DNA from 4 places in the Erwinia sp. Eh17-17 genome. Region 4 is predicted to be linked to each of the others. Evidence: predicted binding sites of a transcription regulator. Region 4 holds the regulator's gene; each other region holds the start of a gene.
What was found. Region 4 encodes Fur, which represses iron uptake genes when iron is present. Its sites were predicted from a motif close to ATAATAATGAGAACNACTATCAA; they were not measured.
Positions count from the first base shown of each region.

Region 1: the regulator Fur is predicted to act here: its motif matches at 3,662-3,684, upstream of fepB (Fe2+-enterobactin ABC transporter substrate-binding protein).
Region 2: the regulator Fur is predicted to act here: its motif matches at 2,395-2,417, upstream of efeU (iron uptake transporter permease EfeU).
Region 3: the regulator Fur is predicted to act here: its motif matches at 3,604-3,626, upstream of fhuE (ferric-rhodotorulic acid/ferric-coprogen receptor FhuE).

Region 1 is NZ_JBDFQT010000002.1:113,248-118,970, forward strand. Features, by position in the region: gene fepG (iron-enterobactin ABC transporter permease) at 1-20, opposite strand, end outside; gene fepD (Fe(3+)-siderophore ABC transporter permease) at 66-1,091, opposite strand; gene entS (enterobactin transporter EntS) at 1,261-2,532, shown strand; gene fepB (Fe2+-enterobactin ABC transporter substrate-binding protein) at 2,590-3,648, opposite strand; gene ABEH87_RS05905 (Gfo/Idh/MocA family oxidoreductase) at 3,788-4,909, opposite strand; tRNA gene ABEH87_RS05910 (tRNA-Asn) at 5,215-5,290, shown strand.
Region 2 is NZ_JBDFQT010000001.1:514,828-520,550, forward strand. Features, by position in the region: gene putA (trifunctional transcriptional regulator/proline dehydrogenase/L-glutamate gamma-semialdehyde dehydrogenase) at 1-335, opposite strand, end outside; gene putP (sodium/proline symporter PutP) at 779-2,263, shown strand; gene efeU (iron uptake transporter permease EfeU) at 2,469-3,302, shown strand; gene efeO (iron uptake system protein EfeO) at 3,360-4,487, shown strand; gene efeB (iron uptake transporter deferrochelatase/peroxidase subunit) at 4,494-5,723, shown strand, end outside.
Region 3 is NZ_JBDFQT010000004.1:147,987-153,709, forward strand. Features, by position in the region: gene ABEH87_RS13145 (gluconate 2-dehydrogenase subunit 3 family protein) at 1-373, shown strand, start outside; gene ABEH87_RS13150 (GMC family oxidoreductase) at 386-2,158, shown strand; gene ABEH87_RS13155 (c-type cytochrome) at 2,160-3,470, shown strand; gene fhuE (ferric-rhodotorulic acid/ferric-coprogen receptor FhuE) at 3,782-5,723, shown strand, end outside.
Region 4 is NZ_JBDFQT010000002.1:587,588-593,310, reverse strand. Features, by position in the region: gene ABEH87_RS08160 (OprD family outer membrane porin) at 1-546, shown strand, start outside; gene chiQ (ChiQ/YbfN family lipoprotein) at 574-885, shown strand; gene ABEH87_RS08150 (beta-N-acetylhexosaminidase) at 907-3,570, shown strand; gene fur (ferric iron uptake transcriptional regulator) at 3,626-4,069, opposite strand; gene fldA (flavodoxin FldA) at 4,464-4,994, opposite strand; gene ybfE (LexA regulated protein) at 5,135-5,416, opposite strand; gene ybfF (esterase) at 5,691-5,723, opposite strand, start outside.

The DNA.
Region 1 (5,723 bases), 470 kb from region 4:
AGTAATGTTTTGCTGTGCATGTCGTTCTCTCTTAAATCCTGATTCAAAATGCCGGGGAAAATAGCCTAATGCCTGCGCTGACGTACCAGCCAGATCAACACCGGAGCGCCTATCAGGGCGGTGACAATGGACACCCGCAGCTCGCCCTGCGCCATAAATCGCCCAGCGATATCGGCGGTAAGCAGCAGCACCGGGGCCATCAGAAAGGAATAGATCAGTATCCAGCGCTGGTCAGCCCCCACCCACCAGCGCGCCACGTGCGGCACCATCAGGCCGACAAAGCCAATCGGCCCCACCAGCGCGGTGGACGATCCGCACAGCAGCATCACCGCCAGCAGCGCCAGCAGGCGGATAAGCACCACCCGCGTCCCCAGCGCGGCGGCAATATCTTCCCCCATGCTCAGGCTGTTAAGCGAGCGTGATACCGCCAGCGCCAGCACGGCCCCGGCGATAATCGCCGGAGCGACCAGCAGCAGATTGTCCATCGAGCGGATATCAAGCGTGCCCGCCTGCCAGAAGCGCAGCTGGTCAAAGGTTTGCGGATTCAGCAGCGACAGGGACGAGGTCAGGCCGCCCAGCACCGCGCTGAGCGCCACTCCGGCCAGCGTCAGGCGCACCGGATTCACCCGGCCGCCGCTCAGGGTGCCGATAGCCCAGACCGCAATGCTGGCGATCAGTGCGCCGCCCCAGGCAAAGCCAAGCCAGCCCGCCATTCCGCTGACGCCAAACAGCGTAATGCCGATAGCCATGGCAAAGCTGGCCCCGGCGTTGACGCCCAGTATTCCCGGGTCGGCCAGCGGGTTGCGCGTCAGCGCCTGGATCACCGCCCCGGCACCGCCGAGCGCCAGGCCGACCAGTATCCCGGCCAGCGTGCGCGGCAGGCGGGCATTCAGAATAATGATGCTGTCAGCGTTAGTGAGCTGGCCGGATAAGCTCTGCCACACCAGCGCCGGGGCAATGGATTTTGCCCCCAGCATCAGGCTGGCCAGGCTGACAAAGGCCAGTAACAACAGGCAGATAATGACGCCAGCGCTGCGCGAAACACCTTGCGACAGCGCGGCCGTACCGGGGGAAGTTTGCTGCAATGACATCCCTGACAGATCCTCTTCATATGCAAATGAATATGAGTATTATTATCATTAACGTTACTAATCAAATATGTTACCATGCGCTCCGCCAGAAAAACATCGGCATCCTTACGCGCCGCACCGGACAGCGTTCCGGCCGCAGGCATCGGCTTCATCAACTACATGGAAACTCATGGCTAAGCCCTCCATCCTGCTTGATTTCAGTCTGCTGAAAAATAACGCTCACTTCCGCGCCATTTTTTGCGCGCGCATGTTATCCGTATTCTCACTCGGGATGCTGGCTGTCGGCGTCCCGATTCAGATCCAGGCCATGACGGGTTCCACCCTGCAGGTGGGCGTGGCGGTGATGCTGGACGGAGTCGGTATGTTTATCGGGCTGATGCTCGGCGGTATCCTCGCCGACCGCCTTGATCGCCGTAAACTGATCCTGTTTGCCCGTGGCACCTGCGGTATTGGCTTTGCCGCTCTGAGCCTGAACGCGTTTCTTCCTGCGCCGTCGCTGTGGGCGCTGTACGTTCTGGCGGCCTGGGATGGCTTCTTCGGTGCCCTGGGAATGACCGCACTGATGGCGGTGATCCCGCTGCTGGTCGGGCGGGAGAATCTCGGCGCGGCGGGTGCGCTGAGTATGGTCACCGTGCGTCTGGGGGCGATCCTCTCCCCGGCGATTGGCGGGGTGATTATTGTCGCCGGTGGGGTGGAGTGGGCCTTTGCCGTGGCCGCCGTCGGCACGCTGGCAACGCTGATCCCGCTGGTGCGCCTGCCGACCATGAAGCCGGACGTGCAGGAGCCGGAACACCCGCTGCGCGCGCTGGCCAGCGGCGTACGGTTTGTCTGCCAGCAAAAGGTGGTGGGGTCGGTGGTGCTGCTGGGTATGCTGGTGAGCATCGTCGGCGCAGTGCGTATCCTGTTCCCGGCGCTGGCCGTCAGCTATCATGCGAACGCTTCCGCCATCGGCCTGATGTACTCGGCGGTGCCGCTGGGAGCGATGATCGGTGCCTTTACCAGCGGCTGGGTGCCGCGTCACGATCGGCCGGGGGTGCTGGTGCTGGTCAGCGCCACCTGTGCGTTCCTCGCCATTGCCTCGCTGGGGCTGTACAGCCACTTTATCCCTGCCCTGCTCGCTCTTGTGGTGTATGGCTACTGCAATGCCATTGCCTCGCTGCTGCAATATATGCTGATTCAGCATCACACGCCTGATGCACTGCTGGGGCGCGTCAACAGTCTGGGTACCGCCCAGGACGTCACCGGAGATTCTATCGGCGCGCTGGGCCTTGGGGTGCTGGGTAAGCTGTTCGCGCCTGTCGTGAGCGTGTTGTCGTTTGGTGCCGCAGCCGCCGGGGTGGCGGTGGTGCTGGCCAGTCTGGTCGGCACGCTGCGCCGGGCCACGCTGACACCGGAGCCACCTGTCCCGGCAGAAGAGTCAGCGCCGGTAACACATTCGTAAACGGCGTCGCATACCAGGGGTTAAGCGGAATAAGGCCAGCCCCTGATAGACAGAGCGTTAGCGCGGCTTAAAATGCTGTTCGATACTGTCCAGCATATTGCTGGCACTGTAATAATCAAGACGGAAGGTATCCGGCCCCATCGCATAAACCTGCCCGTCCTTGACCGCAGCCAGATGTTCCAGGAACGGGTTCGTACGCACCCGGCCCACCGTGGCATCGTCTGCGGCAAACAGCAGCATACTTTTTCCGGTCAGGCCTGCGGCCATATTCTCGCCTGAAAGCTGAATAATATCGTTACGCTTGCCCATGCTGGTGCCGCCGTGTACTTCAGCAGGGGGCATCGCCAGCGTAAAGCCCAGCTCCGTCAGCAGCTTGCCCTGAGCTGAAGCCTGACTCCACAGGTTTACCCCGCGACCGTCTTCATAATAAACCAGCGCCGAGACAGGCTGCGGCGGCAGCGCAATCGCCTGCTTCACCGCCTGCACCCGCTGTTCAAAACGGTCAGTGACCTCACGGGCATCTTTCTCATGCCCGGTGATCTGCCCCAGCTGCACCGCCAGCTGCTGCCAGCTTTTATCGCCGTAGTCGATCACCAGCGTCGGGGCAATCGCCGAAAGCTGATCGTACAGCTTCAGCGCCGAGTCGCCCCCGGTGGCAGATATCACAATCAGGTCAGGTGCCGCAGCGGCAATCGCCTCGGCGTTTGGCTCAGAAATATATAAGGGCTGCAGCCCGACCTTTTTTGCCTCGGCGCTCCACTGCTTAAAAAATCCCCGATCGTCAGAGACGATGCTGTTACGGCTGGTCGCTCCGGAACCCACCAGCGGGGCATGAATCGCCAGCAGGGTGCCGGTGATGGTAACGCTGGTAGAGACAATACGCTCAGGAGGCTGTTGCAGCGTCAGCGGTCCTTTGGGGGTTTGCAGCGTGCGCGGCCAGCCCTGCTGCGCCTGGGTGTCGCCAGGGGCCGCCGCAGCATGTGGCGACGCTGCCGGAGGGGAGTCCGGCTCTGCTGCTGAGTGCTGTGTTGAGCAACTGCGGACCGACACGACGAAGACAAGCGCGGCGGCAACCAGCACCGCGCACAGCACCGGGAAGGAGAATCGTTTTTTCATCCTGGACATTCCGTTGAAAATGAGTCTTATTATCATACATTTAATAGCGAACAATTTAAACGGCTTATCGCGGGACAAGTCTGGCGGGAAACAGGACAGGTAAAGAAAAAGGCCGGGTCAACCCGGCCTGAAGAGAGGATTACACTTTCATCCAGCGCCTTTCAGCGGCCGAGATGGCGATTGCCTCCAGCACTTTCGATACCTGTAACCCTTCTGCAAAGTCTGGCCACATGCGATCATCTGCGGCAATGCCGTTGATCAGGTCGCGCACTTCCACCGTTTTCTGATCGTTAAAGCCGATGCCATGCCCGGCAGAGATGCAAAATGCCGCATAGTCCGGGTGTGCCGGACCGGTCAGAATGGTTTTGAAGCCCTGACGCCCCGCCGGATCGTCATGGAGGTACAGCTCCAGCTCCGCCATGCGCTCCTGGGTATAGCGAAGGCTGCCTTTGGTGCCCGTCACCACATAGGTCAGGCCCATTTTGCTGCCGCAGGCAATGCGTGAGGTTTCAATCACGCCGTGGGCACCGTTAGCAAAGCGCAGCAGCGCGCTGGCCTGGTCTTCATTTTCCACATCGCGCAGCTGCGAGAGGTTTTTCGGGTCCGGGCGCTGCTTTATCACCGTCATCATATCGCCGCTGACTTCGTCAATGTTGCCCACCAGATAGTGCGCCATATTCACGATATGCGCCGCCAGATCGCCCAGTGCCCCCAGGCCTGCCAGCGCTTTCTGGCAGTGCCAGTCCAGCGGCGTATGCGGATTCGCCAGATAGTCTTCATTGTGCGTGCCGTAAAAATGCACCACCTCGCCGATTTCCCCCCGTTCAATAATCTGTCTGGCCAGCTGGCTGGTCGGGTTCTTCATATAGTTAAAGCCCACCAGCGTTTTCACACCGGCTTTTTCCGCAGCGCGCACCATTTCTTCGGCGTCAGCCACATCCAGCGCCAGCGGCTTTTCGGAATAAACATGCTTACCGTGACGAATCGCTTCCAGCGCCATCTCTTTATGCAGGAAGTTAGGCGCACAGATATCAACCACATCGATATTTTCATCCGCCACCAGTTCGCGCCAGTCTCCGGTTGAACGGTTAAAACCGAGCGTCGCCGCCTGAGCGCTGGCCAGCTCCGGATTGACCTCCGCCAGCATCTCGCGCACCAGTTCCCCTTTCAGGTTAAACACCGTGGGGGCCTGCGCGTAAGCAATTGCATGGCAGCGACCGATATAACCGGTTCCGATCAGTCCGATTCTGACTTTTTTCATGGTGGGTCCTCAGGCGTGGGGGAGTAAAATGAAACAAAAATTCAACATACATGGAATGTATATACCGAAAGTTCTGCCATCAATGTCAGAATGAAATAAACGTGATCACACTGACGAAAAAGAGTGCAACGCCGCTGCAAGCCCCGCCCGTTCCTGCAAAGCAGTACGCAAAAGCATCATTATCATCGGGAAAATTCCCCTGACCGGGGTGATGTGCTGCTTTATTCAGCAGTTAAACCAAAAGCGTGAAATCAGGCTTTGACATCCCCTGCTGCGCTGGATATCATGCGCCCCGTTCCAACAATTCCTCTGTAGTTCAGTCGGTAGAACGGCGGACTGTTAATCCGTATGTCACTGGTTCGAGTCCAGTCAGAGGAGCCATATTTGAAAAGCCCGCTCAGGGATACCTGAGCGGGCTTTTTGCTTTTGCGTTGCTGGTTAATATTTTAATCTGACAGGCTTGGTTTTATCCCTTAAACCATACTGAATCTCTGCGGCCCTTCCCCCTCTGCCATCTGTTCTTCCATTGCTTTCTATTGAACGATAACTCGCGTGCGCTGGCGTTTTAATATTCTGGGTTAGGTCAGACACCTGAAATGAACGGTGGGGTTGCTTTTGAAGCTTATGACAAGCCGGACTGCGGTAAAAACGATCGGATTTCCGGCAGCTCAATGAGGGTCAAGGCTATTTTTTACACTTATAAATCTGTCAGTAAAGTTAAACAGTTTAATTAAATCCCTTAGGGCAAAAGATTAAAGTCGGCCAGCGATAGCGGCATGATTTTTTAAAATATATTTCCACCATCTGATATATC
Region 2 (5,723 bases), on a different contig from region 4:
AGGCGGGCCTGCTCCAGCAGCATCGGTACGGCTTCGGTCTCTGGCCGACGCCACGCCGAGGTGATGGCCGCACGGGCCACCGACTGCGGCAGGATCTGCTCGGCAAAGTCGAGGAACGGCTGGTGAGCCTCTTCCTGCGGGCGTTCAACGCTCTCCACCGTCGCGGTGCTGGTCGGGATTTCCGCCAGGGGCGCGCCTTGCTCAATCTGTTGCAGATAATTGAAGATCGCCTGCTTAATCAGCCAGTGCGGCGTGCGGTCAATCTGTAGCGCGGCCTGTTTAATCCGGTCGCGCGTTGCGTCGTCCAGTTTCACGCCCATGGTAGTTGTGCCCATGCCTTACAGCTCCTGAATCAGTGGGGAATAAATCTTACGATGCAATATCACTGATGTTGCAACTTTGTGCAACCTCGTTAAATGTGAGCCTGACCTCAATCTTTAAAACTGGCTTTTGGTTAACACCCGAAAAGCGGCATGGATATTGCTGCAAGAACCTCTCCAGGTTTAAAGAAACCTGATAAACCCTGGTTTTCTTGCGGTTGCTGTCCGGGTGCAACCCGGTTAAATGTGATGCAGTGCAACCTGCTGGAATTTAGTGGTAACAACCTGGTGAAATGAATGTGCAAGCTGTGTTAAATCGTTTGTGCCACACAGCCGTTTACGGCAGGATACCGCCCCCCGGCTGGATGCCACACCCGTGCGAGAGTTTGCTTCGTTCCGGCAAGCCACGCATATACAGCTTCTCGCTGTGGAAAACTAATAATAAGTGGAGAACCTGAATGACTGTAAGTACGCCAATGATGGTGACATTTTGTATTTATATACTCGGCATGGTGTTGATTGGTTTCATCGCTTACCGTTCAACGAAAAACTTTGACGACTATATTCTCGGTGGCCGTAGTCTGGGCAGCTTTGTTACGGCACTCTCTGCGGGGGCGTCGGATATGAGCGGCTGGCTGCTGATGGGCCTGCCCGGTGCCATCTTCCTGTCCGGTATTTCCAAAAGCTGGATCGCCATCGGTCTGACGCTGGGCGCTTACCTTAACTGGAAAATAGTGGCAGGCCGTCTGCGCGTGCAGACCGAGCATCACGATAATGCGCTGACGCTGCCGGACTACTTCTCCAGCCGCTTCGAAGACAGTAGTAAACTGCTGCGGGTGATCTCCGCACTGGTGATCCTGGTGTTCTTTACCATCTACTGCGCTTCCGGCGTGGTGGCCGGCGCCCGCCTGTTCGAAAGCACCTTCGGTATGAGCTACGAAACCGCCCTGTGGGCCGGTGCGGCAGCGACCATCGTTTACACCTTTGTCGGCGGCTTCCTTGCGGTAAGCTGGACTGATACGGTGCAGGCGACGCTGATGATTTTCGCGCTGATCCTGACGCCGGTGATGGTGATCCTCGCCGTCGGTGGCCTTGACGATGCGATGGCGGTCATCCAGGCGAAAAGCATTGAGAACGTCGATATGCTGAAGAACCTCAACTTCGTGGCCATTGTCTCTCTGCTGGGCTGGGGTCTGGGTTACTTCGGTCAGCCACACATCCTCGCACGCTTTATGGCGGCGGACTCTCACCGCTCCATTCGTACCGCGCGTCGCATCGGTATGATCTGGATGATCCTGTGCCTGGCGGGTGCCGTTGCCGTCGGCTTCTTTGGGATTGCCTACTTCCAGAACCATCCTGAACAGGCGGGCGAAGTCTCGCAGAACGGCGAGCGCATCTTTATTGAGCTGGCACGGATTCTGTTTAACCCGTGGATTGCCGGTGTGCTGCTGTCTGCCATTCTGGCGGCCGTTATGTCAACGCTGAGCTGTCAGCTGCTGGTGTGCTCCAGCGCGCTGACCGAAGATCTCTACAAGAACTTCCTGCGTAAAGGTGCCAGCCAGCGTGAACTGGTATGGGTAGGGCGCCTGATGGTGCTGCTGGTGGCGGTGATTGCCATTGCGCTGGCCGCTGATCCGGACAACCGCGTGCTGGGCCTGGTGAGCTATGCCTGGGCTGGTTTCGGTGCGGCGTTTGGTCCGGTCGTGCTGCTCTCCCTGGTGTGGAAACGTATGACGCGTAACGGCGCGCTGGCCGGTATGATCGTCGGTGCCGTCACCGTGCTGGTCTGGAAACAGTGGGGCTGGCTGGATCTTTACGAGATTATCCCTGGCTTTATCTTTGCCAGCATCGCCATTGTGGTGTTCAGCCACGTTGGTAAAGCGCCATCTGCCGCTGCACAGCAGCGTTTCGATGCCGCTGAAGCGGAGTACCAGGCAGACTAAACCCGATGGGCCAGCGCTGTCTGGCCCATATTTTCCTTTCAGCCCGCCCCTGCCGTTACATTTGCTTAAATTTTCCCCGCGCGCAAAACACGAATATATTGCGGCCCCGTCTTGTATTTCCCTGGCCGATAATGATAATCGATATCGTTCTTATTTTACTTATCTTTACCGATACTGACCGGATTTCACACTTGAGGTGCCAGGCATGTTTGTCCCGTTTCTGATTATGCTGCGCGAAGGGCTCGAAGCGGCGCTGATTGTCAGCCTGATCGCCAGTTACTTAAAACGAACCCAGCGCAGCCAGTGGTTTGGTGCCATGTGGGCTGGCGTGTTTATTGCCGCTGCCCTGTGTCTGGGGCTGGGCTGGTTTATCAATGAAACCACCGGTGAATTCCCGCAAAAACAGCAGGAGCTGTTTGAAGGCCTGGTGGCCGTGGTCGCCGTGGTGGTTCTCACCTGGATGGTATTCTGGATGCGCAAAGTGTCACGTAACGTGAAGGCGCAGCTGGAAGACGCGGTCGACAGCGCGTTACAGAAGGGCAGTAACAGCGGTTGGGCGCTGGTGCTGATGGTCTTTCTCGCCGTGGCACGCGAAGGCCTTGAGTCGGTGTTCTTCCTGCTGGCTGCGTTTCAGCAGGATGTCGGCTATGCGCCGCCGCTGGGGGCGATGCTCGGCCTGGGCACGGCGGTGGTCATCGGTATGCTGATTTACTGGGGCGGCGTGCGCCTCAATCTGGCCAGCTTCTTCAAGTGGACCAGCCTGTTTATTATTTTTGTCGCGGCCGGGCTGGCGGCGGGCGCGATCCGCGCCTTCCATGAAGCCGGTCTGTGGAATCATTTCCAGGATGTGGCGTTTGACTTCAGCAACACCCTGACCACGCACAGCGTCTTTGGCACCCTGCTGGAAGGCCTGCTGGGCTACCAGGAAGCGCCGAGCGTCAGCGAAGTGGCCGTCTGGTTTATCTATCTGCTACCCGCGCTGCTGCTGTTTGTTATGCCTGCACGCACCGTTACACCGACTGCGCGCACCACGCGCTGAATCTGACCGGGCAGGTCGCCGACCTGCCGCTTACAACACTTAGACTGGGATCACTCTATGACCACTCATTTTCGCCGTCAGGCACTGAATGCTGCCCTGCTGGCGGCTCTGGCTTCTTCCGGCGCTGCCCTGGCTGCCGATATCCCGCAGGTTAAGGTCAGCGTCACCGACAAACAGTGTGAACCGATGACCCTGACGGTCGATGCCGGCAAGACCCAGTTTGTTATCAAGAATAACAGCCAGAAAGCGCTGGAGTGGGAGATCCTGAAAGGGGTCATGGTGGTGGAAGAGCGTGAAAACATCGCGCCGTCCTTTACCCAGAAACTGACCGCTAACCTCGAAGCCGGGGAATACGATATTACCTGTGGCCTGCTGAGCAACCCGAAAGGCAAGCTGATCGTCAAAGCCAGCGGTAGCAAGGTGAGCGACGGCAAGCCGGACGTGCTGCAGCTGGTAGGCCCGATTGCCGATTATAAACTGTATGTCACGAAAGAAGTGGAACAGCTGGTGACCGGTACCAAGGCGTTTACCGACGCGGTGAAAGCGGGCGACCTGGAGAAGGCAAAAGCGCTGTTTGCGCCGACCCGCCAGCACTACGAGCGTATTGAACCGATTGCCGAGCTGTTCTCTGACCTCGACGGAGCCATCGATGCCCGTGAAGATGATTTTGAGAAGAAAGCGGAAGACCCGAACTTCACCGGTTTCCACCGTCTGGAAAAAGTGCTGTTTGCCGACCACACCACCAAAGGGCTGGATAAATTTGCCGACCAGCTGTACAGCAATGTGCAGGATCTGCAGACCCGCGTCAGCGAGCTGGCTTTCCCTCCGGGCAAAGTTGTCGGCGGCGCTGCCGGTCTGATTGAGGAAGTCGCGTCCAGTAAGATTTCCGGTGAAGAAGACCGCTACAGCCGCACTGACCTGTGGGATTTCCAGGCTAACGTGGATGGCGCACAGAAGATTGTTAATCTGCTGCGTCCGCTGGTGCAGAAAGCCAATCCGCAGCTGCTGGCGAAAGTGGACGGTAACTTCAAAAAGGTAGATACCATTCTGGCGAAGTACCGTACTAAAGATGGCTTCGAGTCTTACGATAAACTCACCGATGCAGACCGCACCGCGTTGAAAGGTCCGATTACGGCGCTGGCCGAAGACCTTTCTCTGCTGCGCGGTACGCTGGGACTGGATTAATCCGATATGGCAAAACCTGTTGATGACGTGACGCTGACGTCACGCCGTCGTTTACTGAAGGGTATGGGCATCCTCAGCGGTGCCCTGGCGGTAGCGGGCGGTTGCCCGGCGCATGCGGCGGTTGACGAGAAAACCTCGTCACCGGGCACGCTGTCACCGGGCGCACGCCAGGAGCGACAGCCGTTTTACGGTGCGCATCAGGCGGGGATCACCACCCCGCAGCAGGCGGCGATGATGCTGGTGGCCTTTGACGTGCTGGCCAGTGACAAAGCCGGGCTGGTGCGGCTGTTTAAACTGTTGACGGACCGTATTGCGTTTCTCACCACCGGGGGTAAAGCGCCGCTGGTGACCAATCCGCAGCTGCCGCCGATGGACTCCGGGATCCTGGGGGAGGATATCTACCCGGATAATCTGACCATTACCGTCTCTGTCGGCTCCTCGCTGTTTGACGAGCGTTTTGGTCTGGCAGCCTTAAAACCGCTCAGGCTGCAGCGCATGACGCGCTTCCCTAACGATTCGCTGGATGCCAGCCTGTGCCACGGCGATCTGCTGTTGCAGATCTGCGCTAACACCAATGACACCGTGATCCATGCGCTGCGCGATATCATCAAGCATTCGCCGGATCTGCTCAGCGTGCGCTGGCGGCGTGAAGGGTTTATCTCTGACCATGCTGCGCGCAGCAGAGGTAAAGAGACGCCGATCAATCTGCTGGGCTTTAAGGACGGAACGGCTAACCCGGACAGCACTGACGCCAGCCTGATGGACAATATCCTTTGGGTCAGCAAGGGGCAGGGCGAACCGGCGTGGACGCTGGGGGGCAGCTATCAGGCGGCGCGCATTATTCAGTTCCACGTCGAATTCTGGGACCGCACGCCGCTGCGCGAGCAGCAGACCATCTTTGGCCGTGAAAAACACAGCGGTGCGCCACTGGGTATGAATAAAGAGCATGATGTGCCGGATTACGCCAGCGACCCTGATGGTGAGGTGATCCCGATGGATGCACATATCCGTCTGGCGAACCCGCGCACGCCGGAAACGCAAAGCAGCCTGATGCTGCGCCGTGGCTACAGTTATTCTCTGGGGGTTTCGAATTCCGGACAGCTGGAAATGGGGCTGCTGTTTATCTGTTATCAGCACGATTTAGAAAAAGGTTTTCTTACCGTGCAGAAACGTCTTAACGGAGAAGCGCTGGAAGAATATATAAAGCCGGTTGGCGGAGGCTATTTCTTTGTGCTA
Region 3 (5,723 bases), on a different contig from region 4:
GCCGCAGTCACCGCTGACGCCTGCGCAGCGCTATCGTCAGGGGCTGAGCGCGCTGGATGCCGCCACCCAGGCGCAGTTTGCGAAAAAGTTCGTCGACCTCAGCGGCGACCAGCAGGACCAGGTGCTACATGCGATGGAAGCCAACCAGTTCAATCTGGGCGCGGAAGTGGAAACGAAAGTGTTTTTCGAACTGCTGCTGCAGAACGTACGCGAAGGTTTCCTGGCTGACCCGATCTACGGCGGCAATAAAGGGATGACCAGTTGGAAAATGATTGGCTTCCCCGGCGCGCGCTATGATTTCCGCGACCTGCTGAGCAAAAAAGGCCAGAAGCTGAACATTATCCCGACCAGCCTGATCGATAACTCCCTGTAACTGAGTCTTAAAATGAAAAATATTCGTCCACACGCTGATGTGGTAATTGTCGGTCTGGGCTGGTGCGGTTCTCTGATTGCCGAAGAGCTGACCCGCGCAGGCCTGAACGTCGTGGCCATTGAACGTGGCCCGTGGTTTGAAACCGCCACCGATTTCCCGCCGTCGATCGATACTGACGAACTGCGCTGGGATACGCGCCGCAGTATGCTGCTGCCGCCCGCCGTGGAAACCACCACCTTCCGTAATAATGTTACGCAGAAAGCGCTGCCCTCCCGCGACTGGAACCTGAACGAGCTGGGTTATAACGTCGGTGGTTCCGGTACGCACTGGGCCGGTATGGCCTGGCGTTTCACCCCATGGGATCTGGAGCCTTACAGCCAGACGGTGGCGCGCTACGGGAAAGAAAAAATCGCTAAGGGGCTGATTCTACAGGACTGGGGCGTAACCTATGATGAGCTGGAACCGTTCTACGACCGCTTTGAGAAGATCGCCGGCGTGTCCGGTAAAGCCGGACGGCTGAATGGCGAAACCCTCGCTGACGGCAATCCGTTTGAAGGCAACCGCAGCAGCGAGTATCCGCTGCCGCCGCTGGAAAGTATGCGACTGACCGACCTGTTCCGTGATGCGGCCAAATCCCTCGGCCAGCATCCGTTTATGGTTCCGGCAGGCCAGGCGTCCCGCGCCTATGTCAACCCGCTCGGCGTGCGCATGGGCCCCTGCACCTACTGTGGCTACTGCCTCTATTACGGCTGCGGCAACTTCTCCAAATCCAGCCCGAACGCCTGTGTGATCCCGGCGCTGATGCAGCGTGAAAACTTCACCGTGCTGACCGACTCCGCCGTGGTGCGCGTCAACAAAGCTGACGATGGCAAAACCGTCACCGGCGTCACCTACATTGATAAGAATAAAAAAGAGTGGGAACAACCGGCAGGGATCGTGGTGCTGTCTGCGTTCCAGATGCAGAACGTGCGCCTGCTGCTGCTGTCGAAAATCGGCCAGCCTTACGATCCGCTGAGTAAAACCGGCGTGGTCGGCCGCGCCTACAGCTTCCAGACCGTATCCGGTGCCAGCCTGTTCTTTAAAGACGAGAACCTGAACCAGTACATCGGGGCCGGCGCGCTGTCGCAGCAGGTGGATGACTTTAACGGCGATAACTTTGACCACAGCGATCTCGATTTCATCGGCGGCGCGGGCATCCTGGTGGTGGCACGCGGTGCGCGTCCTATCGGCAATGCCGATGCGCTGCCGCCGGGAACGCCGCGCTGGGGTAAAGCGTGGAAAAAAGCCTACACCCACGCCTTCCAGAACGGCACCTTTATCTTCGGCCAGGGCACCAGCTTCTCGCACGAGGATTACTACCTCGATCTTGATCCGGAATATAACGACGATAACGGCAACCCCCTGCTGCGCGTCACCTTCGACTACAACGATAACGACCGTCGTTCCGCGAAGTTTATTGAACAGAAAAGCGTGGAGATAGGAAAAGCGATGGGCGCAGAGATCGTCCTGGGCACCAACTCCGCCGCCGGAAATTACTCGCCTTATAACTTTGCCAGCGACCACACCATCGGCGGTGCGGTGATGGGCACCGACCCGAAAACCAGCGTGCTCAACCGCTATCAGCAGAGCTGGGATGCGCACAACCTGTTCGTGCTTGGTGCTTCATCGTTCCCGAACAATGCCGGGTATAACCCGACCGGCACGATTGGCGCGCTCAGCCTGTGGACGGCGAAAGCCATCATTGAGCAGTACCTGAAAAACCCCGGCCCGCTGGTAAAGGTGTGAGATGAAAAAATTCAAATTAGCCCTCACCGCCGTGGCGGTGGCAGCCGTGGTGGCGGGCGTACTGCTGTACCAGAACGGTAATACCCGTGCCGATAATGTGGCAGACGATCAGATTCTGATGAAACAGCCGCTCACGGCGGCCGATGCCGCCGCCGTGGAGCGCGGCCACTATGTGGCGCTGGCCGGTGACTGTGTCGCCTGCCACACCGCCCCGGAAAGTAAACAGGCTTATTCCGGTGGCTATGCAATCAGCACGCCGTTCGGCGGAATTTTTGCCAGCAACATTACCCCGGATGCAGATACCGGCATTGGTAACTGGACCGAGCGTGATTTCTATCGCGCCGTTCGTCACGGCAAGGGCAAAGAGGGGCAGAATCTCTACCCGGCGATGCCATATAACGCCTACGTCAAGGTCAGCGATGAGGATATGCACGACCTGTGGATGTACATGCGCTCGGTGAAGCCGGTACATCATCAGGTTACGGAAACCAACCTGCCATTCCCGTATAACATCCGTCTGGCGATGATGGGCTGGAACCTGCTGTTCTTCGAGAACGCGCCATTTGCAGCGGACAGCAGTCAGTCAGCGCAGTGGAACCGCGGTGCCTATCTGGTTCAGGGGCTGGAACACTGTGCCGCCTGCCATACGCCCAAAAATATCATCGGTGGCGATACCGGTGACTATTTGCAGGGCAGTAATCTGGGCGAGTGGTACGCTCCGGAGATCACCAGTAACCGCTACACCGGTATTGGCGACTGGAGTGAGGATCAGGTCGTACAATATCTGAAACTGGGCAGTAACCACGTAGCGGTCGCCTCCGGGCCGATGGCCGAAGCGGTGACCAACTCGACCCAGCATCTCAGCGATGACGATCTGAAAGCGATTGCGGTATATATCAAATCGCAGCCGGGGTCTGACCGTCAGAAACCAGCCGCGCTGGCCGCTGACAGTGAGCAGATGCGCACGGGGGCGAACGTCTACTCCGCTAACTGCACCGCCTGCCACAACAGCGACGGTAAGGGCATTCCACAGCTGGCGGCGAGCCTGGCCAACAATCCGGCCATCATGGCCCCGGACGCGTCCTCGCTGATCACCACCGTGTTGCAGGGTGGGCGCGGGGCCGTGACACACGGTAACCCGACCAGCGGGGCGATGCCGCCGTTTGCCTGGAAGCTTTCTGACCAGCAGGTGGCCGCCACCATGACCTACATCCGCAACAGCTGGGGCAATGCCGCACCGGCCGTGACAGAGCAGGAAGTGGCTGAGAAACGTCAGTTGTTGAAACAACCCGCGCAGATGCCGGCACAGTAATCCGCACGGCCTACAACGGACGGGGTATGCTCTGCCCCGTCCGTTCCCTCACCGGGGTCCGACCTGTCCGGCCCGTCTCTTTTATCTTTTTGTTTTCCCTGCCCGATAATATTTATTTACACCTTAACTCTTAATAATTATAGTTCTCATTTGCTTTACCATTACAGGCGAAAATCGCCTGATTGTCGTATCAGTGGACCTCACCGCAACGTCATGGATAAGTCAGAGTACATATACCGCCTAAGGATAACCGGTAGATATTTTTGTGCCCGGTGCCGGTATTGACTCAACATCAGCAACTTATTCCAGGAATGACCGTGCCAATCTCTCGCCCTGAAGTCAGTCATAAAAATGATTCTTTATCCTGCTCCGCCGCCGGTATTTTCACGCCATCGATTGCCGCACTGCTGGTGATGGCTGCGTTACAGCCCGCTTTCGCCGCCGATGGCAAAACCACCGACACGCTGACCGTGGAAGCGAATGCGGATACCGCAGCAGCGCAGGCCACCACTGACTACAGCGTTCCGGTCACCCGTGCAGGCACCAAAATGCCGCTGACGCTGCGCGATATCCCGCAGTCTGCCACGATTGTGACTAAGCAGCGTATTCAGGATCAAAAACTACAAAGCATCGGCGAGGTGTTAAGCAACACCACGGGTGTCTCCGCATCTAATATCGATTCAGACCGCTCCAACTACTATTCACGCGGTTTTATGATTAACAACTACCTGTTTGACGGCATCCCGACCGTTGTCGACAACCAGTGGGATTTAGGCGATACCGCCGGAGATACGGAGATTTATGACCGTATTGAAGTGATCCGCGGTGCCAACAGTCTGAGTACCGGTTCCGGTAATCCGTCAGCGTCTGTGAATATGGTGCGCAAACACGCTGACAGCAAAGTGCTGACCGGCAATTTCTCGGCGGAGACCGGCAGCTGGGACAAACAGCGCTATACGGGTGATATCAGCACCCCGCTTAATGAATCAGGCACTGTCCGTGGCCGGGCTATCGGCGGCTATCAGGATAACGACAAGTGGATCGATCGCTACAGTGCGCGTAAAAAATTCCTCACTCTGGTGCTGGATGCGGACCTGACGGACTCCACCACGCTGTCGTTCGGCTGGGACTATCAGCAGAGCCATACCAACGACCCGACCTGGGGCGGATTACCCACCTTCTACTCCGACGGCAGCCGTACCCGTTACGATCGTGAAAACAACACCGCAGCAGACTGGACTTACAGCGATAAAGAGTCGAATAAAGTCTTCGCCACCCTGACGCAGAAATTTGATAACGGCTGGCAGGCGCAGGTGAACGGTTCACATGCGAAAACCACCTTCGACACCCGGCTGATGAGCTCATACCTCTACCCGGATAAAGCCACCGGGGCGGGCATTGCGCCTTTCGACGGCTGGAATAAAGGTTCACGTAAAGTGGACGCCGTTGACATCTACGCCAACGGCCCCTTTGAGCTGCTGGGCCGCACTCATGAACTGATGGCAGGCGGTAGCTATAGCAAACAGGAGAGCCTGTTCTTTAACTCGTTCTCTGATATTTCTTCTGCCGACGTCAACGGCTTCAACAACTGGGACGGCAACATCGACCAGGGAGACTGGAGCGCGTGGAAGGTGGAGAAAGACGATACCATTCGTCAGAAGTCAGCCTATACCGCCGCCCGTTTCTCACTGGCTGATCCGCTGTCGCTGTTGGTGGGGGCGCGCTATACCGACTGGAGAGGCAACGGCACCAGCGGTAACAAAACCAGCAGCAAAATTGCACCCTATGCCGGTCTGACTTATGACATCAACGACACGTATTCGGTTTACACCAGCTATACCTCGATTTTCCAGCCGCAGACATTCCGCAGTGCGGATGCAAAATACATCGGCGCGGTAACGGGGAAAAGCTATGAAACGGGCCTGAAGGGGGACTGGAATAACAGCCGTCTGACCGCCACCCTGTCGCTGTTTCGCACCGAACAGAACAACCTGGGCAACAATACTTACGGCACCATCGGCACCTCAACGGAATACGCGTATGAATCGATTGATGCCGTCAGCCGTGGCGTAGAGTTTGAAGTAAACGGAGCGCTGACCGATAATTGGCAGATGACCTTCGGCGCCTCACGCTATATTGCTGAACAGCGTAACGGCACCGCCGTGATGCCGGAAATTCCGCGTACCACCGCCAAGCTGTTTACCCGCTATCGTCTGCCGATGCTGCCGGACCTGACCGTCGGCGGTGGCGTGA
Region 4 (5,723 bases):
AACGTGAACGACGTTTATGACGGTCTGGCCTGGTTACAGGCGCTGACTTTAGGATACAGCGCAGGGCCGTTTGATTTTCGTCTTGAAGGAAGCTGGGTAAAGGCTGAAGGGAATCAGGGCTTCTTCCTGCAACGTATGACACCGGGCTACGCCTCTTCAAATGGTCGCCTGGATATCTGGTGGGATTCACGTTCAGACTGGAACGCTAATGGTGAGAAAGCGCTGTTTGCCGGAGTGATGTATGACCTGGCCGGTTGGCAGTTGCCGGGACTGGGCGTGGGGGCTTCCTGTGCCTGGGGCTGGGGGGCGAAACCAGCCAATAATCCTGTTTATGATCGGAGCACCAGGCTAAAAGAATCAGCGTGGAATCTCGATCTCCTTTATACCATCCAGTCCGGTGTCGCCAAAGGGACGCTGTTTAAACTGCACTACACCCGTTATGACAATCACAGCAATATTCCCAGCTATAGCGGTGGCTACAACAATATTTTCCAGGATGAAAAAGACGTCAAATTTATGGTGATAGCGCCTTTTACCCTGTTCTGATCTCCCCGACATTTCCGGAGTATGGATATGAAAAAAACGCTGGTTATCACAACGATAGTTACCGCGCTCTGTGCCTGTTACAGCCTGACCACGCAGGAGCGAGAGGCCTATCGTCACTGCATCAACCAGGCCGACGGGAAAACAGTGAAAATGCAATCCTGCCGCCGGTTGTTGGATGTTTTGTCCCGGCAGCCTCAGCATCAGGACTTTGCTAAAAAAGAAACCGTGCGCGTGCTGGACTACCAGCGCTGCCTGGATGCTGAAAAGATGGGCGGAGGCGAGGCTATCGAAAGCAGTTGCGGACAATTATGGAAGGAAATTCAGCAGTCTAATCAATAAATAACAGGGAGGGGTGCCGTAATGAAATGGCAAAAAATGAGTTTACTGACGATCGCTGTGGTGATGAGTCTGGGTAACGGTTCAGTGATGGCCGACCGTTCGCTGGTCGAACAAATCAGCCAGTTTGGCGTGAAGTATCAGGTAACTGACAATCTGGCGGCATCACATGGCGTGAATTGTGCGATGCTTGGCGCCGACTTTGCTTCCTGCAATCGTGCAACGATTACGCTCACCAATAACGGCCCGGCGATTACCCGCAGAGACTGGGCCATCTATATGAGTAATGTGCACAAAACGCTGGCGGTAGAGAACGATCAGTTCCGTATGGTGCATATCGTCGGTGATTTAACGCGACTGGAACCGACTGAGAAGTTCCGCGGTATCAGTGCGGGGGCCTCCATTACGATCCCCATCATTAACGAATACTGGCAGCTATTTAGCACGGATGTGATGCCGCGCTGGTATGTCACCTCTGGCGATGCGCAGCCTAAAATTATCAGCGTGACTGATACTGACGATCTGAACAACTTTGTCGTTCCATTGGGTGAACACTGGAAGCGTATCGCGGAAGATAAAAACATTCTGATGATGCCCGCCAGCCGCTTTGAGAAAAACAGCGATATTGCACTGCTTCCCGCCAGCGCACTGCGCGGTCAGATTTTACCCACTCCGCTGAAGGTTAACGTGTTGCCTGAAGATGCTGACCTGAGTCAGGGAGTCAGCCTGAATTTGACCACGCTGTCATCAAATCAGGCCGAAGCTGTTGCACAACGCTTTAAACTGCTCGGCGTGCCGCTGAATGCTGCTGGCTACCCTGTGACCACACGAATTGATGTGACAAAATTCGACCGTAATTCACCAAAATCAGGGGCGTATACCCTCAGCATTAGCCAGAAAAAGGCGGAGATCGTCGGCTACGATGCCCAGGGGGTGTTTTATGGTTTACAGTCGATTCTCTCCCTGCTGCCTGCCGATGGCAGCAACAAGATTGCGACGCTGGAAGCTGTTGATGCGCCGCGGTTTGCCTATCGCGGTGTTTTCCTCGATGTTGGGCGCAATTTCCACAGTAAGGCCGTTATTCTGCGCATGCTGGACCAGCTTGCTGCCTGGAAGATTAACGTTTTTCATTTTCATCTGACTGATGACGAAGGATGGCGTATTGAGATTCCAGGCCTGCCGGAGCTGACCACCGTGGGGGCCAGACGCTGTCACGATCTGAGTGAACAACACTGCCTGTTACCGCAGCTGGGTTCTGGTCCCTTCAGTAACACCAGCGGAAGCGGTTTCTTCAGCCGTGACGACTATATTGAAATAGTGAAATATGCAGATGCCCGTGGAATTACGGTGATCCCTGAAGTGGATATGCCGGCACATGCCAGAGCCGCTGTGATCTCCATGGAAGCACGTCATCAGCGGTTGATAAAAGAGGGCAAGGTCAGTGAAGCCAATGAATACCGGCTTATCGACCCGACGGATAACTCGAATACGACGTCCGTTCAGCTTTACGATCGCACCAGCTATCTCAATCCCTGCCTGGACTCTTCGCTGCACTTTGTTGATAAAGTGATAAGCGAAATTCAGGCCATGCATCAGCAGGCCGGGCAGCCGCTGACACGCTGGCATTTTGGCGGCGATGAGGCAAAAAATATCCACTTTGGTCCCGGCTACAGCGATATTCTTCCCGGTCGTGCGGAAAAAGGAAAAGGGCTGCTTGATTTGAGCCGTGAAGATAAGCCGTGGGCAAAATCACAAGTCTGTCAGAAGATGATAAAAGCGGGCAAGGTCGCTGACTTCGCCCACCTTCCCAGCTATTTTGCGCTGAAGGTCAGCCATCTGGCTAAGTCTCACGGTATTGACCGTATGCAGGCATGGCAGGATGGCCTGAAAGATGCCCGCGATGCAGGGGAGTTCGCGACAAAGCAAGTAGCCGTTAACTTCTGGGATACGCTTTACTGGGGAGGGTACGACAGCGCCAGCGACTGGGCGAATAAAGGCTACCAGGTGATCATCTCTAACCCTGACTATGTCTATATGGATTTCCCCTATGAGGTTAACCCGCAGGAGCGGGGTTATTACTGGGGAACGCGCTTCAACGATGAACGTAAGATATTCAGCTTTGCACCAGATAACCTGCCGCAAAATGCTGAAACCTCGGTCGATCGCGACGGAAATACCTTCAGTGCCAGGTCTGATAAAGCCTGGGCAGGCGCTTACGGCCTGTCTGCCCAGCTGTGGAGTGAGACGGTACGTAGCGATGCTGATGTCGACTATATGATGTTCCCGCACGTGCTGCCCGTAGCTGAACGTGCGTGGCACCAGGCGTCATGGGAGCAGGATTACCAGGCGGGCAAAGAGTATATCGGTGGTAAAACTGAGTTCGTCGATCGCCAGGCTCTGCGCCAGGACTGGCAGCGTTTTGCTAATATTGTCGGGCAGCGAGAACTGGCAAAACTGGATCGGCGCGGGATTGATTACCGTGTGCCACAGCCGGGTGCACATATCATCGGAGGGAAACTGCAGGCAAACATTGCGTTACCGGGCCTGACCATTCAGTACAGCACGGATGCTGGAAAACGCTGGCAGCGTTACGATGATGACCATCAGCCAGAGGTCGCGGTGGGTGAGGTGCTGATACGGGCAGTCAGTGCCGACGGGCTGCGTTACAGCCGTGAAGAGCGGTTATAGCAGGCATAAAAAAACCGGTGGCTGAGCCACCGGTTTTTACACTGAACCTGGCAGATTATTTATCGTGCAGCGTCTCATCTTCACGACAGTCGCCCAGAGAACAGTGACCATAAAGATACAGACTATGGTTACTCAGTTTGATACCGTGACGCGTAGCGATCTCACGCTGACGCTCCTCAATATATTCGTCTCTGAATTCAATGACTTTACCGCAGTCCAGGCAGATCAGATGATCGTGGTGGTGCTGCTGGGTCAGTTCGAAAACGGATTTACCGCCTTCGAAGTTGTGGCGGGTAACGATCCCCGCGTCATCAAACTGGTTCAGCACGCGGTAAACCGTGGCCAGACCAATTTCTTCGCCCATATCAATCAGGCGTTTGTACAAGTCTTCCGCACTGACGTGATGGCCCTCTGGCTCCTGAAGCACTTCCAGAATTTTCAGTCGGGGAAGCGTGACTTTCAGGCCGGCCTTCTTTAATGCGGTGTTATTGTCAGTCATGCGGATATTGTCCTGTTACTTTGCTAGTCACTTAGTGGCTGAAAAGCCCTGAACATCGGTCGGCGCTAAGAACGAGTGCGTTTCAGTATAGAACTGATACTGCGAAATGAAAACCAAAAGGGATGCCTGAAACCGCAAGGGATGTAAGGATAAGTGTCATTACATCCAGGGAAGCGCGCGCCCGAATTATGTCAGGTTAACATTTCGATCTGCCTCATCTCATCGCCCTTTGGGCGACTCACGTCCTTCAAAAAGGGGCAGGCGCTGAGAAAGCGGGTAACCGATGGGGTTATTGTACAGTTTTGCAGGTGAAAGTTACAAACATGTATCTATTACTTCTATAGGAAAAACCACTTTCTTGATGTGAGATACCTCCCACATCAAGTGGTTGTGGTTATGCTTCGATGATGTCTTGCAGCTGAAGCTCATCAAAAATCTGTTTTACCCACCGATCAACACGCTCGTTGGTGAGTTCAGGCTGGCGATCTTCGTCAATGGCCAGGCCTAAGAAGTGGTTGTCATCAGCCATGCCTTTAGAGGCTTCGAAATGATAGCCCTCACTTGGCCAGTGACCAACGATCACCGCACCGTTCGGCTCGATGATGTCGCGAATAGTGCCCATTGCGTCGCAGAAATACTCGGAATAGTCTTCCTGATCGCCACAGCCAAACAGCGCCACCAGTTTACCGTTGAAGTCGATCTCTTCCAGCGTCGGGAAGAAGTCATCCCAGTCGCACTGGGCCTCACCGTAGTACCAGGTGGGGATGCCGAGCAGCAGAATATCAAAGGCTTCAAGGTCTTCTTTGCTGCTTTTAGCAATATCACGAACTTCTGCAACATCTTTCCCCAGTTGCTTCTGGATCATTTTTGCAATGTTTTCGGTATTACCTGTATCGCTACCAAAGAAAATGCCGACGAGTGCCATGAGTTTAATAACCTCTTGAATCTTAATGATATGGAGACTGCTGATTTTTCGCAGATAGCGTTAATGATAACAGACCGCTGTGAGCGGATAAACGAGTAATACTGCTGGTTTTGTCGCTGAGTGCTAAGGCCCGGATACGCTCAGGGCTGATGGCGCTGCAACTGTTCCAGCAGCATCTCTTCAATCAGCTCGCTGCGGCTCATATTACGCTCGAAAGCCAGCTGGTTCAGGACATCTACCGCCTCGCTGTTCATTTTCAGCTCAACGCGTTTCAGGCCGCGCACTTTATCACGCTTAAGCTGATTGCGTTTATTGATACGCAGCTGCTCATCACGCGTTAGCGGATTGGTCTTGGGTCGCCCCGGGCGCCGTTCATCTGCGAACAGATCGATCGTCGTGCGGTCCGTGTTCTCTTTTGCCATAGGAATCGTCGTACTGAAAGGCTGGATTACTGATGAATAGGGCCGTTGTGCCGTCTGAATAATCAGCAGCGGCAAAATTTTAGCGCGCCATCATACCCCAGCGAAAGTGGTGACGACAATCATTTATCCCCTTCATTCTTCAAGCTGTTGGTGCGCTGGCGACGGCCATTCACCCCAGCCACATCATTATCTGTGCCCCTGGGGACTCATGGCCTTGCCGCCTGCCGGAAACGCGAATGATTTTGGGGATAACAATCAGAGGAGATTATTGTTTTTACAGCGCAAAAAAACGGCGAATTGCACGTAA